2 linked regions of the Skermanella rosea genome follow. Each later gene encodes a partner of the first gene's protein in a complex. Links are inferred from orthologs where the notes say so. Each region holds a gene or a part of one and is shown in the gene's direction. Other genes may lie near its edges.

The links.
Region 2: the proteins of hfq (region 1) and katE are in contact, whole or in part, in a crystal structure (PDB 3VU3), measured with the Escherichia coli proteins. The link is inferred for Skermanella rosea from one-to-one orthologs.

What each region holds. Positions count from the first base shown.
Region 1 is NZ_CP086111.1:2,685,531-2,691,427, forward strand. Bases 2,146-5,107 are described here. They hold hfq (RNA chaperone Hfq), read left to right. Parts: upstream 2,146-3,483; coding sequence 3,484-3,732; downstream 3,733-5,107. Other genes in these bases: JL101_RS12345 (D-amino-acid transaminase), read left to right, coding at 2,146-2,678; JL101_RS12350 (HAD family hydrolase), read left to right, coding at 2,678-3,406; hflX (GTPase HflX), read left to right, coding at 3,764-5,071. In the rest of the region: nitrogen assimilation response regulator NtrX, read left to right, coding at 1-355; Trk system potassium transporter TrkA, read left to right, coding at 377-1,753; more of JL101_RS12345, read left to right, coding at 1,815-2,145; JL101_RS12365 (co-chaperone GroES), read left to right, coding at 5,323-5,610; groL (chaperonin GroEL), read left to right, coding at 5,648-5,897. UniProt on the Escherichia coli protein: RNA chaperone that binds small regulatory RNA (sRNAs) and mRNAs to facilitate mRNA translational regulation in response to envelope stress, environmental stress and changes in metabolite concentrations.
Region 2 is NZ_CP086111.1:5,190,534-5,196,448, forward strand. The notes cover bases 1,046-4,025. They hold katE (catalase), read left to right. Parts: upstream 1,046-1,465; coding sequence 1,466-3,586; downstream 3,587-4,025. Other genes in these bases: JL101_RS24265 (hypothetical protein), read right to left, coding at 1,046-1,200; JL101_RS24275 (alpha/beta hydrolase), read left to right, coding at 3,592-4,025. In the rest of the region: JL101_RS24260 (hypothetical protein), read right to left, coding at 1-277; more of JL101_RS24265, read right to left, coding at 292-1,045; more of JL101_RS24275, read left to right, coding at 4,026-4,707; JL101_RS24280 (alpha/beta fold hydrolase), read left to right, coding at 4,739-5,761; JL101_RS24285 (GNAT family N-acetyltransferase), read left to right, coding at 5,772-5,915.

The sequences.
Region 1 (5,897 bases):
TGACTGGCCGGGCAACGTGCGCCAGCTGCGTAACGTGGTGGACTGGCTGCTGATCATGTCGACCGGCGACCCGCGCGAGCCGATCCGCGCCGACATGCTGCCGCCCGAGATCGGCGCCATCACCCCGACGGTCCTGAAGTGGGACAAGGGCGGCGAGATCATGGGCCTGCCGCTGCGCGAGGCCCGCGAAGTGTTCGAGCGCGAGTATCTGCTTGCCCAGGTGACCCGGTTCGGTGGCAACATATCCCGCACGGCCGCGTTCGTGGGAATGGAGCGTTCCGCCTTGCACCGCAAGCTGAAATCCTTGGGCGTGCACGGTAACGACAAGCCTCCCCACAAGCTGGCCGGGGATTGAGCTCATGAAGGTCACCGGTCCATGAAGGTCATCGTCTGCGGCGCCGGCCAGGTCGGCTCCAACATCGCGCGCTATCTCGCGACCGAGAACAACGACGTCACCGTGATCGACCAGTCTCCGGAGCTGATCCAGAAGATCAGCGACACGCTGGACGTCCAGGCCATGGTCGGGTTCGCCTCCCACCCGAACGTGCTGGAGCAGGCGGGTGCCGCCGACGCCGACATGATCATCGCGGTCACCTTGGCCGACGAGGTCAACATGGTGGCCTGCCAGGTGGCGCACTCGCTGTTCAACGTGCCGACCAAGATCGCCCGCGTCCGAAACCAGAGCTACCTGGCGCCGATCTGGGCGGACCTGTTCTCGCGCGAGCACATGCCGATCGACGTGATCATCTCGCCCGAGATCGAGGTGGCCCGGGCGGTCGCCCGCCGGCTCCAGGTGCCGGGCGCGTTCGACATGATCCCGCTGGCCGACGGCAAAGTCCGCGTCATCGGCGTCATTTGCACCGACAATTGCCCGATCCTGCACACGCCGCTGCGCCAGCTGACCGGCCTGTTCCCCGACCTGAACCTCGAGGTCGTGGCGATCGTCCGCAACGACAAGCCGATCATCCCCGGCGGCGACGACCAGATGCTGCCGGGCGACGAGGTCTACTTCGTCGCCGACACCCGGCACCTGGGGCGGGCCATGGCGGCCTTCGGCCACGAGGAGACCGAGGCCCGCCGGATCATCATCCTGGGTGGCGGCAATATCGGCCTGTGCCTCGCCGAGGAACTGGAGGCGAAGCACCCGCAGGTCAGCGCGCGGATCGTCGAGGTGGATCGCGGCCGGGCCCAGTACATCGCCCAGCGGCTGAACCGGACCATGGTGCTGCACGGCGACGGCCTTGATCCGGAGATCCTGGAGGAAGCCAACGTCCGGGCGGCCGAGACGGTGGTCGCCGTGACGAACGACGACGAGGGCAACATCCTCGCCTCGCTCCTCGCCAAGCGCTACGGGTGCCAGCGCGCCATCACCCTGATCAACAAGACGACCTACTCGCCGCTGGTCACCACTCTCGGCATCGACGCCGTGGTCAGCCCGCGCACCATCACGGTCTCGACCATCCTCCAGCATGTCCGGCGCGGCCGGATCCGTGCGGTCCACAGCCTGCGCGAAGGCTTCGCCGAGGTGATCGAGGCGGAGGCGCTGGAGACCTCCAGCCTGATCAACACGCCGCTCCGGGAGATCAAGCTGCCGACCGGCGTGATCGTCGGCGCCATCGTGCGCGGCGAGGAGGTGATCATCCCCAGGCCCTCCACGGTGATCAAGCCGCACGACCGGGTCATCATCCTGGCCGCGGTCGGGCAGGTGAAGAAGGTCGAGAAGATGTTCGCGGTGCGGCTCGAGTTCTTCTGAGCCCCCCGCTGTCCCGTCCCGTCCCACGATCCCGAAAAGCTCATCCAAAGAAGCGGAAAGCATGGCTCGATACGCATATGTCAACGGCCGGTTCGTTCCCCACGGCGAGGCCATGGTCCATGTCGAGGACCGCGGCTTCCAGTTCGCCGACGGTGTCTACGAAGTCGTCACGATCATCGGCGGCAGGCTCGTCGACGAGCAGGGGCACCTGGATCGCCTGGCACGGTCGCTGAACGAACTGCGGATCGCGTGGCCGGTGGCCCCCCATGTGCTCAAGCTGCTGATGCGCCGGCTTATCGCCCGCAACCACGTGACACAGGGGACCATCTATCTCCAGATCACGCGCGGCGTCGCCCCGCGCGACTTCAAGTTCCCCAAACACTCCCGCAGCAGTCTGGTCATGACGACAAAGCGCGCGACCGCCTTCGCGACTCCGGAACAGTTGGAGAACGGGGTCAAGGTGATCTCGATTCCCGACATCCGCTGGCTGCGCCGGGATATCAAGTCGGTAGCATTGCTGCCGCAGGTGTTGGGCAAGCAGCAGGCGGTGGAGGCCGGTGCGTTCGAGGCGTGGCAGCTCGACCCCGACGGCAACGTGACCGAGGGCTGCTCCAGCAACGCCTGGATCGTCACCGCGGACGGCACCCTGGTGACCCGCTACGCCAACAACCTGATCCTGAACGGCGTGACGCGGCTCTCGATCGTCCGGCTGGCCAAGGAAGCCGGCATCCCGTTCGAGGAACGCGCCTTCTCGCTGGAGGAAGCCTACCGGGCGCGGGAGGCCTTCGTTTCCAGCGCCAGCACCTTCGTGATGCCGGTCACCCGGATCGACGACCGCACCGTCGGGAACGGCAAGCCGGGCTCCCTGGGTGAGCGCCTGCGGCAGGCCTATCTGGAATACGCCCGGACGGCGGGCGCCTCGTGATGCCGGAACACGACCTTGCCACCCCCGGTCCCGGCGACGGGAAGCCGTCGCGGCTGCCGCGCGCGGTCCTGTTCGATTGGGACAATACCCTGGTGGACAACTGGGGCTGCATCCATGCCGCGTTGAACGCTGCCCTGGTCGCCCACGGCCTGCCGCCCTGGACCCTGGAGGAGACCCGCATCCGCGTCCGGCAGAGCCTGCGCGACAGCTTCCCGCGCCTGTTCGGCGACCGCTGGACCGACGCGCGCGACATCTTCTACGACCATTTCGGCCGCCACCATCTCGATTACCTGAAGCCGCTCCCGGGTGCCGAGGGGCTGCTGTCGGCGCTGGCCGGGCAGGGCGTCTATCTCGGGGTGGTCAGCAACAAGACGGGCCGCTTCCTGCGGGCCGAGTCGGCCCAACTCGGTTGGGACCGCTACTTCGGCAAGCTGGTCGGAGCGGGAGACGCGCCACAAGATAAACCTGCGGTTGACCCCATCCACATGGCCCTTGAGCCCGGCGGGTTGATTGCCGGTCCCGACGTCTGGTTCATCGGCGACGCAGACGTGGATATGCAGTGCGCCCATGCCGGGGGATGCGTTCCGATGCTGATCGGGAACAGTCCGGACGACTTCGGGAATTTTCCGCCTGCGCACCGGTTTGACACTTGCGATATAGTATCCGACTTGGTGCGGCGCCTCGGCGCCCCCATATCGCTGGAGACTCCAGTCGAACAACGAAAATAGCCCAACAAAAGGGTTATGGAATGTTATCCGGGCTCTGGGATGGGGCCCCAAGAACCATCACAACGGGGCGATTGCATATGTCCGAAAAAAGTCAAAATGTTCAGGACGTTTTCTTAAACCACGTCCGAAAGAACAAGACCCCGGTCACCGTGTTCCTGGTGAACGGTGTCAAACTCCAAGGCATCATAACGTGGTTCGACAACTTCTCCGTCCTGCTGCGACGCGATGCGCATAGCCAACTGGTCTACAAGCACGCAATCTCGACCGTGATGCCTGCCCATCCTATTCAACTTTTCGAGCCGCCCAAGGAAGGTGAAGGTACCTAACGCACCCGATCAGGGCACCGGCCGGTCCGCCATGGGCACCGGCCGCGCCCTCGTGATCCATCCGATCCTGCGCGAGTCCAAGATCGACGACGGCATGCGCAGCCCCGAAGCGCGCCTGGACGAAGCCGTCGGACTGGCCGCCGCGATCGAACTGGACGTCGCCCACGCCGAAGCCGTCAAGGTCAACCGGCCACAGCCTTCGACCCTGCTCGGGTCGGGCACGGTGGAGCATTTCGCCGACCTGATCCGCGACGCGGAAGAGAGGGGTGAACCGATCGATCTTGTCGTGATGGACCACGCCCTGTCGCCCGTCCAGCAGCGCAACCTGGAACGCGGTCTTCATGCCAAGGTCATCGACCGCACCGGCCTGATCCTGGAGATCTTCGGCGCCCGGGCACGCACCCGCGAAGGACAGTTGCAGGTGGAACTTGCCGCGCTGAGCTACCAGCGCTCGCGGCTGGTCCGGTCCTGGACCCACCTGGAGCGCCAGCGCGGCGGTTTCGGCTTTCTCGGCGGTCCCGGCGAAAGCCAGCTCGAGATCGACCGCCGCCTGATCGGCGACCGGATCATCAAGCTGAAGCGGGAGCTGGACGAGGTCCGGCGCACCCGCGACCTGCACCGCAAGGCGCGGGACCGGGTGCCCTATCCTGTGGTGGCCTTGGTCGGCTACACCAACGCCGGCAAGTCGTCGCTGTTCAACCGGATGGCCGGCGCCGACGTGTTCGCCAAGAACCTGCTGTTCGCGACGCTCGACCCGACCATGCGCGGGATCGAGCTGCCGACCGGCCGCAAGGTGATCCTGTCCGACACGGTGGGCTTCATCTCCGACCTGCCGACCCACCTCGTGGCCGCCTTCCGGGCGACCCTGGAGGAGGTCCAGGCGGCCGACATCGTCCTGCACGTTCGGGACATCGCCCATCCCGACACGGAGGCCCAGAAGGCCGACGTCGAGGCGGTGCTGCGCGACCTCGACATCGATCCGTCCCAGGACGGCCGCGTCGTCGAGGTGCTGAACAAGATCGACCTGCTCGACGTCGCCACGCGGGACGCCCTGCTCGCCCAGGCGGCACGCAACGACCACATGCAGGCGGTCTCGGCCCTGACCGGCGAGGGCCTGCCCGAACTGTTCGGGCTGCTCGACCGCCACATGACGATGGACCGCCAGACGGTCGATCTCACGGTGCGGATCGACGACGGCGCGGCGCTGGCCTGGCTCTACCAGCGGGGCGACGTACTGGAGCGGCGGGACGACGAGTCATTCGCCCATCTCCAGATCGCCTTGGATCCCGCCGACCTCGCCCGTTTCGAACGGCGCTACGACTACCATCCCGCCAGCTGACGCGGATCCGTCCGCATTGCGCACGCTCCGGGCCGGTACCCTCCAGGGTGCCGGCCTTCCTTTTGCCTCCGGGAAAATGAACCGCTACCCCTGGTGTAAATTGGGCGAGGCCCCATCTGCCGGGGTGAAATGCTTGACGGCCGGGAAATCTGCCGTTATACGGCTGGCACTCCCTGGCCTTGAGTGCTAACACCCAGCGCTGACACCACAGCCGGCACCAAGGCCGGCGACAGACATCTCGGAGAGATCCCATGAAGTTCAGGCCTTTGCATGATCGCGTCGTCGTGAAGCCGACCGAGCAGGAGAACAAGACTGCCGGCGGCATCATCATTCCGGACACCGCCAAGGAAAAGCCGATGCAGGGCGAAGTCATCGCCGTCGGCCCCGGTGCCCGCGGCGAGGACGGCAAGGTCACCGCGCTCGACGTCAAGGCGGGCGACAAGGTGCTGTACGGCAAGTGGTCCGGTACCGAGGTCAAGATCGAGGGCGACACGCTTCTGATCATGCGTGAGTCCGACCTGATGGGCGTCCTCGAGTAAAAACCCCGCGTCAACCGCCATATAGGAGATCCAGGGCATGGCTGCCAAGGAAGTTAAGTTTTCGGTCGACGCCCGCACCCGCATGCTGCGCGGCGTGGACATTCTGGCCGACGCCGTCAAGGTGACGCTGGGCCCGAAGGGCCGCAACGTGGTGCTGGAGAAGAGCTTCGGCGCGCCGCGCATCACCAAGGACGGCGTGACGGTCGCCAAGGACATCGAGCTGTCCGACAAGTTCGAGAACATGGGCGCGCAGATGGTGCGCGAGGTCGCCAGCAAGACCAACGACC
Region 2 (5,915 bases), 2.5 Mb from region 1 along the record:
AGGCGGCGACGGCCAAGAGGTAGCCGCGGGCCAGTTCCTGCTCCTCCGGCGTCGGCTTGGCCGTGTCGCCCAGGTTGGCCGGCGACATCTCGCCCAGGGGCGGGCTCTTGGCCCGCAGGGGCGCGAACTCGGGCCGGCCTTCGACCTCGCCGACGCAGGCGGCCGATGCCCCGACTTCCATCGCCAGGGGGGAACTGGACTGGGTGGTGCCGCAGCCGGCCAGAAGCGCCGCCAGCGGAAGGAGCGTCAGGATGCGGAAACCGGTGATGCCGCTCATTGCGTGAACCAAGCCTACTTGCCTTTCATCGGGTTGCAGTACTGGCCCGACGCCTTCAGGCCGGTACAAAACTCCGACACGTCGGTCAGTTGGGTGAACCCGTCCGTCATCAGGCGCACGAAGGTCCCCTGCCCCGGGATCTCGGCCCTGACCATGACCGGGGCCCGGTTGATCAGCAGGTCGCGATGCGATTTCTTCAGCGTCTTCCATCCCGCCATGGCGTGCTCCTGGTCCCGGTAGGAGGCGAGATGGGCCATGTATCCGCCCCGCTGCGGCGTCTCCGGCTTGGGCTCCGCCGCCGGCTCGGCGGTCCGGTCGATCACGGCGGCCCGGGCGAGCGGCACGGCCGACGGCACCGCTTCGGGCGCCGCCGCCACCGCCGGGGACGGTGCCGCCTTGGGTGGCGGAGGCGGCGGGGCCGGCTCCGGAGCCTCGGCGACCATGACCGGCGCGGGGGCGGGCTGGGCCGTGACGGGGCCGGTGATGTATCCCATGGCGCGGTCGTCGCTGGTCAGCCAGGCGCCGGTCCAGGGGTTGACCGTCATGTCGGCGGTGATCTGCATGTACCCCCGGGAGAACCCCCCGTCCGACGCGGAAGCCGTCGCGACCGATGCCGGCGGGGGCGGCGGGGTCGGCGGCGCGGTCAGCGGCATCACCGAGGCGGTGGCGGTCCCCGGGACCTCGGCCCTCGGCATCGTATCGGGCCCGGGCGCCGCGACGGGTGCGGGAACAGGAGCCGGAACCGGGCGCTCCGGCATCGGCGGAACCTCCAGCTTCGCGACCCGCTCCGCCTTGGGCGGGTTGGCGGCGCGGCCGGCACCGCCGGCCCCCATGCCGCCACCGCCGCCGCCCTGCACGTAATAGCCGGTCGCCGCCGTGGCGCCGAGCATGCCATAGGCGACAGCGATGAATTTGAAGCTCAAGACCCTCTCCCCTCGAAATCCGTACCGGGAGCCGCAGCGGCACGCTGCGGTCCGATATTAATTTCGATGGGGTTAACGATTCCTGAGTGTCGCGTCTTTGTCCCGCCGGGGCCGCCGCGGCGCTTTTCCTGGAAACATTCCAAGCCTGCCGGGGTTTCTGCCTTGTGATCCCTTCAGAGCGGCTCCGACGGCCCGGGCATCGGATGCCCGAGGGCGGGCAGGCGCCCCGACCCTACCAAGACCCAGAAGACAGGAAGCAACCACGATGCCGGACAACAGGCTTACCAGCAGCCGCGAGCCCGCGCGCTTCGCCGACCAGGAAGTGATCCGGGGCGAGGGCGGCGAAACCCATCAGGTGGCCGGCGGCGACGTGCCCGTCCTGACCACCCAGCAGGGCGTTCCCGTCGCCGACGACCAGAACTCGCTCAAGGTGGGATACCGTGGCCCGACGGCGCTGGAGGACTTCCACTTCCGGGAAAAGATCTTCCACTTTGACCACGAACGCATTCCCGAGCGCGTGGTCCATGCCCGCGGCTTCGGCGCCCACGGCTATTTCGAGACCTACGAGCCGCTGTCCGACCTCACCCGCGCCGACCTGTTCCAGCGCGCCGGCGAGAAGACCCCGGTCTTCGTCCGCTTCTCCACGGTCGCGGGCAACAAGGGCTCGGCCGACCTGGCGCGCGACGTGCGGGGCTTCGCGGTCAAGTTCTATACCCAGGAGGGCAACTGGGACCTGGTGGGCAACAACATTCCGGTATTCTTCATCCAGGACGCCATCAAGTTCCCCGACCTGGTCCACGCGGCCAAGCAGGAACCCGACCGCGGCTTCCCGCAGGCCCAGACCGCGCACGACAATTTCTGGGACTTCATCTCGCTGTCGCCGGAAGCGGTCAACATGGCGTTGTGGATCATGTCCGACCGGACCATCCCGCGCTCGTTCCGCTTCATGGAAGGCTTCGGCGTCCACACCTTCCGGCTGGTCAACGCCGAGGGCAAGTCGACCTTCGTCAAGTTCCACTGGAAGCCCAAGCTGGGCATGCAGTCGGTGGTCTGGAACGAGGCGCTGAAGATCAACGGCGCCGACCCCGATTTCCACCGCCGCGACCTGTGGAACGCGATCCAGGCCGGCGACTTCCCCGAGTGGGAGCTGGGCCTTCAGGTCTTCGACCAGGACTTCGCCGAGAAGTTCGACTTCGACGTGCTGGATGCCACCAAGATCATCCCCGAGGAGATCCTGCCGATCCGCCGCGTCGGGCGGCTCGTGCTCGACCGCTGCGTCGACAACTTCTTCGCCGAGACCGAGCAGGTCGCTTTCTGCACCCAGAACATCGTACCGGGCATCGATTTCACCAACGATCCGCTGCTCCAGGGCCGCAACTTCTCCTACCTGGATACCCAGCTGAAGCGGCTGGGCGGCCCCAACTTCACCTACCTGCCGATCAACGCGCCCAAGCGCCCGGTCCACCATTTCCAGCAGGACGGGCACATGGCGATGGTCAACCCCAAGGGCCGCGCCAACTATGAGCCGAACTCCTGGGGCGGGGCGGCCGGCGGCCCGCGCGAGGCGCCGGACATCGGCTTCAGGTCCTTCCCGGCGGAGGAGCAGGGCGCCAAGCTGCGGATCCGCGCCGAGAGCTTCGCCGACCACTACAGCCAGGCCCGGCAGTTTTACCTGAGCCAGACCCCGGTCGAGCAGACCCACATCGCCGACGCCTTCACCTTCGAGCTGAGCAAGGTCAAGACCCCGGCGATCCGCGCCCGCATGGTCTCGCACCTGCTGAACGTGGACCAGGGGCTGGCGGAAAAGGTCGCGACCGGCCTGCGGCTGGAGGAGATGCCGAAGCCGGCCGACGCCGCCCGGCCGACCCGGAACCTGCCGCCCTCGCCGGCGCTCAGCATCCTGCTCAACGGTCCGGAGAGCTTCAAGGGCCGCAAGGTCGGGGTGCTGGTCAGCGATGGCGTCGACATCGGCTTGGTCAAGGCGCTCAAGGACGCGATCACCGCCGAGGGCGCCATGCTCGAGTTCGTCGCCCCCAGGGTGGGCGGCGTCAAGGCCAGCGACGGCACCCTGATCGAAGGCGACGAGAAGATCGACGGCGGGCCATCGGTCGTCTACGACGCCGTCGCGGTGCTGCTGTCGGACGAGGGCGCCAAACTGCTGTCGAAACAGGCGACCGCCCGCGACTTCGTGACCGACGCCTTCGCCCATGCGAAGTTCATCGCCTACAACAAGGAGGCGATGCCGTTGCTGGAGAAGGCCTGCGTCGCCGCCGACATGGACGGCGGCTTCACGGAATTGAAGGGTGCACCGGACGCCAAGGACTTCGTCCAGTCCTGCCGGAAGCTGCGCTTCTGGGAGCGCGAGCCCAAGGTGAAGCAGGTCTGAAGTCCATGAACAGCAAGCCGATCAGCCCGCTGTTGCTGGGCGCCCTCCTCGCGCTGGGCGCCTGCCAGCAGCTCTCCGACGCCGGCACCGCCGTGTCGAACGACCCCGCCGCGGCGGCCCGGGGTGCCCCGACCCTGGCCGCGGCCGATGCCGACATGCGGTCGGTGCTTCTGGCTTTCCAGGCGCTGGGGTCGAAGCCGATCGAGACCTTGTCGCCCGAGGAGGCGCGGCGCCAGCCGACCCTGGCCGACGCGGTCGCGAAGGTGCTGGCCGACGACGGCCGGAGCGCCGCGCCGGAACCCGTGGCCTCCGTGCGGGACGTGTCCATTCCGGGGCCGGGCGGCGCCCGGCCGGCCCGGATCTATGTCCCCGGCTCCGCCCGGAGCCCGCTTCCGGTCATCGTCTACTACCATGGCGGCGGCTGGGTGATCGCCGACCTGGACACCTACGACGCCTCCGCCCGGGCGCTCGCCAACCAGGCCGGCGCGATCGTCGTCTCGGCCGGGTACCGTCAGGCGCCGGAATCCAAGTTCCCGACCGCCCACGAGGATGCCCTGGCGGCCTTTCGCTGGACCCAGGTGAACGCACGCCAGTTCGACGGCGATCCGGACCGCATCGCCGTGGCGGGCGAGAGCGCCGGCGGCAACATGGCGATCGGCGTATCGCGGATGGCGCGGGAGCAGGGAATACAACCTCCGGTTCACCAAGTCCTGATCTATCCGGTCGCGGGCAACGACATGGAGACGGAGTCGTACCGGGAGCAGGCGGACGCGAAACCGCTGAACAAAGCCATGATGGGCTGGTTCTTCGACAAGTACCTGCGCAGTTCGCGCGACGGCAACAACCCGCTGATCAATGTCGTCGACGCGCCGGACCTCGCCGGGCTGCCGCCGACCACCATCGTCACGGCGGAACTGGACCCGCTGCGGTCGGAGGGCGAGTTGCTGGCCCGGCGGCTGCGCAACGCCGGGGTGGAGGTGGCGTCCAACCGCTACGAGGGCGTCACCCACGAGTTCTTCGGCGCGGCGCCTGTCGTGGAAAAGGCGAAGGAGGCCCAGGCCTATGTCGCCGGCCGACTGCGCGAGGCTTTCGTCGGGGGCTCGGCCGGGTCGGGCTCCTGAGGTTGCGAAATGATCGGGGTGAGGTGAGACGATGAGACGGACCGTACTGACGGCATTGGCCTTGGGCATGATCCTGACCGGGGGCCCGCTGGCGCCGGTACGGTCCGCCTCGGCCGATCCGATGTTGGCGGGCTTCGACTATCCCTACGAGGTGAAGCGGTTCGAATTCACCTCGCAGGGCCAGCCGCTGTCCATGGCCTACATGGACGTCCGGCCGTCCAATGCCGGGAACGGCGGGACGGTCGTCCTGCTCCACGGCAAGAATTTCTGCGGCGCCACCTGGGAGAGCGTGATCAAGCCGCTGACCCTGGCGGGCTACCGGGTGATCGTTCCCGACCAGGTGGGGTTCTGCAAGTCGACCAAGCCGCGGGCCTACCAGTACGGCCTGCACCAGCTGGCCGCCAACACCCATGCCCTGCTGGAGCAGGCCGGCGTCCGCCGCCCCATCGTCATGGGACATTCCATGGGCGGCATGCTGGCCATGCGCTATGCCCTGATGTATCCGGACCGGACATCCGGGCTGGTCCTGGTCAACCCGATCGGGCTGGAGGACTGGAAGGCGGAGGGCGTGCCGGTGGTCACCGTGGACCAGCTCTACCAATCGGAACTGAAGACCGACTACGACAACATCAAGGAATACCAGCGGACCACCTATTATTCGGGCGACTGGAAGCCCGAATACGACCGCTGGGTCGAGATGCTGGCCGGCATGTACCAGGGCGACGGCCGCGACCTGGTCGCCTGGAACCAGGCGCTGACGTCCGACATGGTCTTCATGCAGCCGGTGGTGCACGAGCTCCAGAACATCCGGGTGCCGACCCTGTTGATGATCGGCGAGCGCGACACCACCGCGATCGGCAAGAACCGCGCCGAGCCGGACGTCGCCGCCCGCCTGGGCCGCTATGCCGAGCTCGGCCGCCGGACCGCGGAGCGTATCCGCGACGCCCGGCTGGTCACTTTCCCGGAGCTCGGCCACTCGCCGCAGGTCCAGGCGCCGGAGGAGTTCAACGCCGCCCTGCTGGAGAACCTGGAGCAGGTGAGCGCGCTGGAATGAGAGGGACGACATGACGGAACAGGTGACCGACAACCAGACCCGGAGCCGGTACGAGCTGGACGTGGAAGGCAAGACCGTCTTCGCCAATTACCGCCGGGTCGGCTCCACCCTCCAGATCCCCTATGTGGAAGCGCCCCCGTCCCTGCGGGGAACG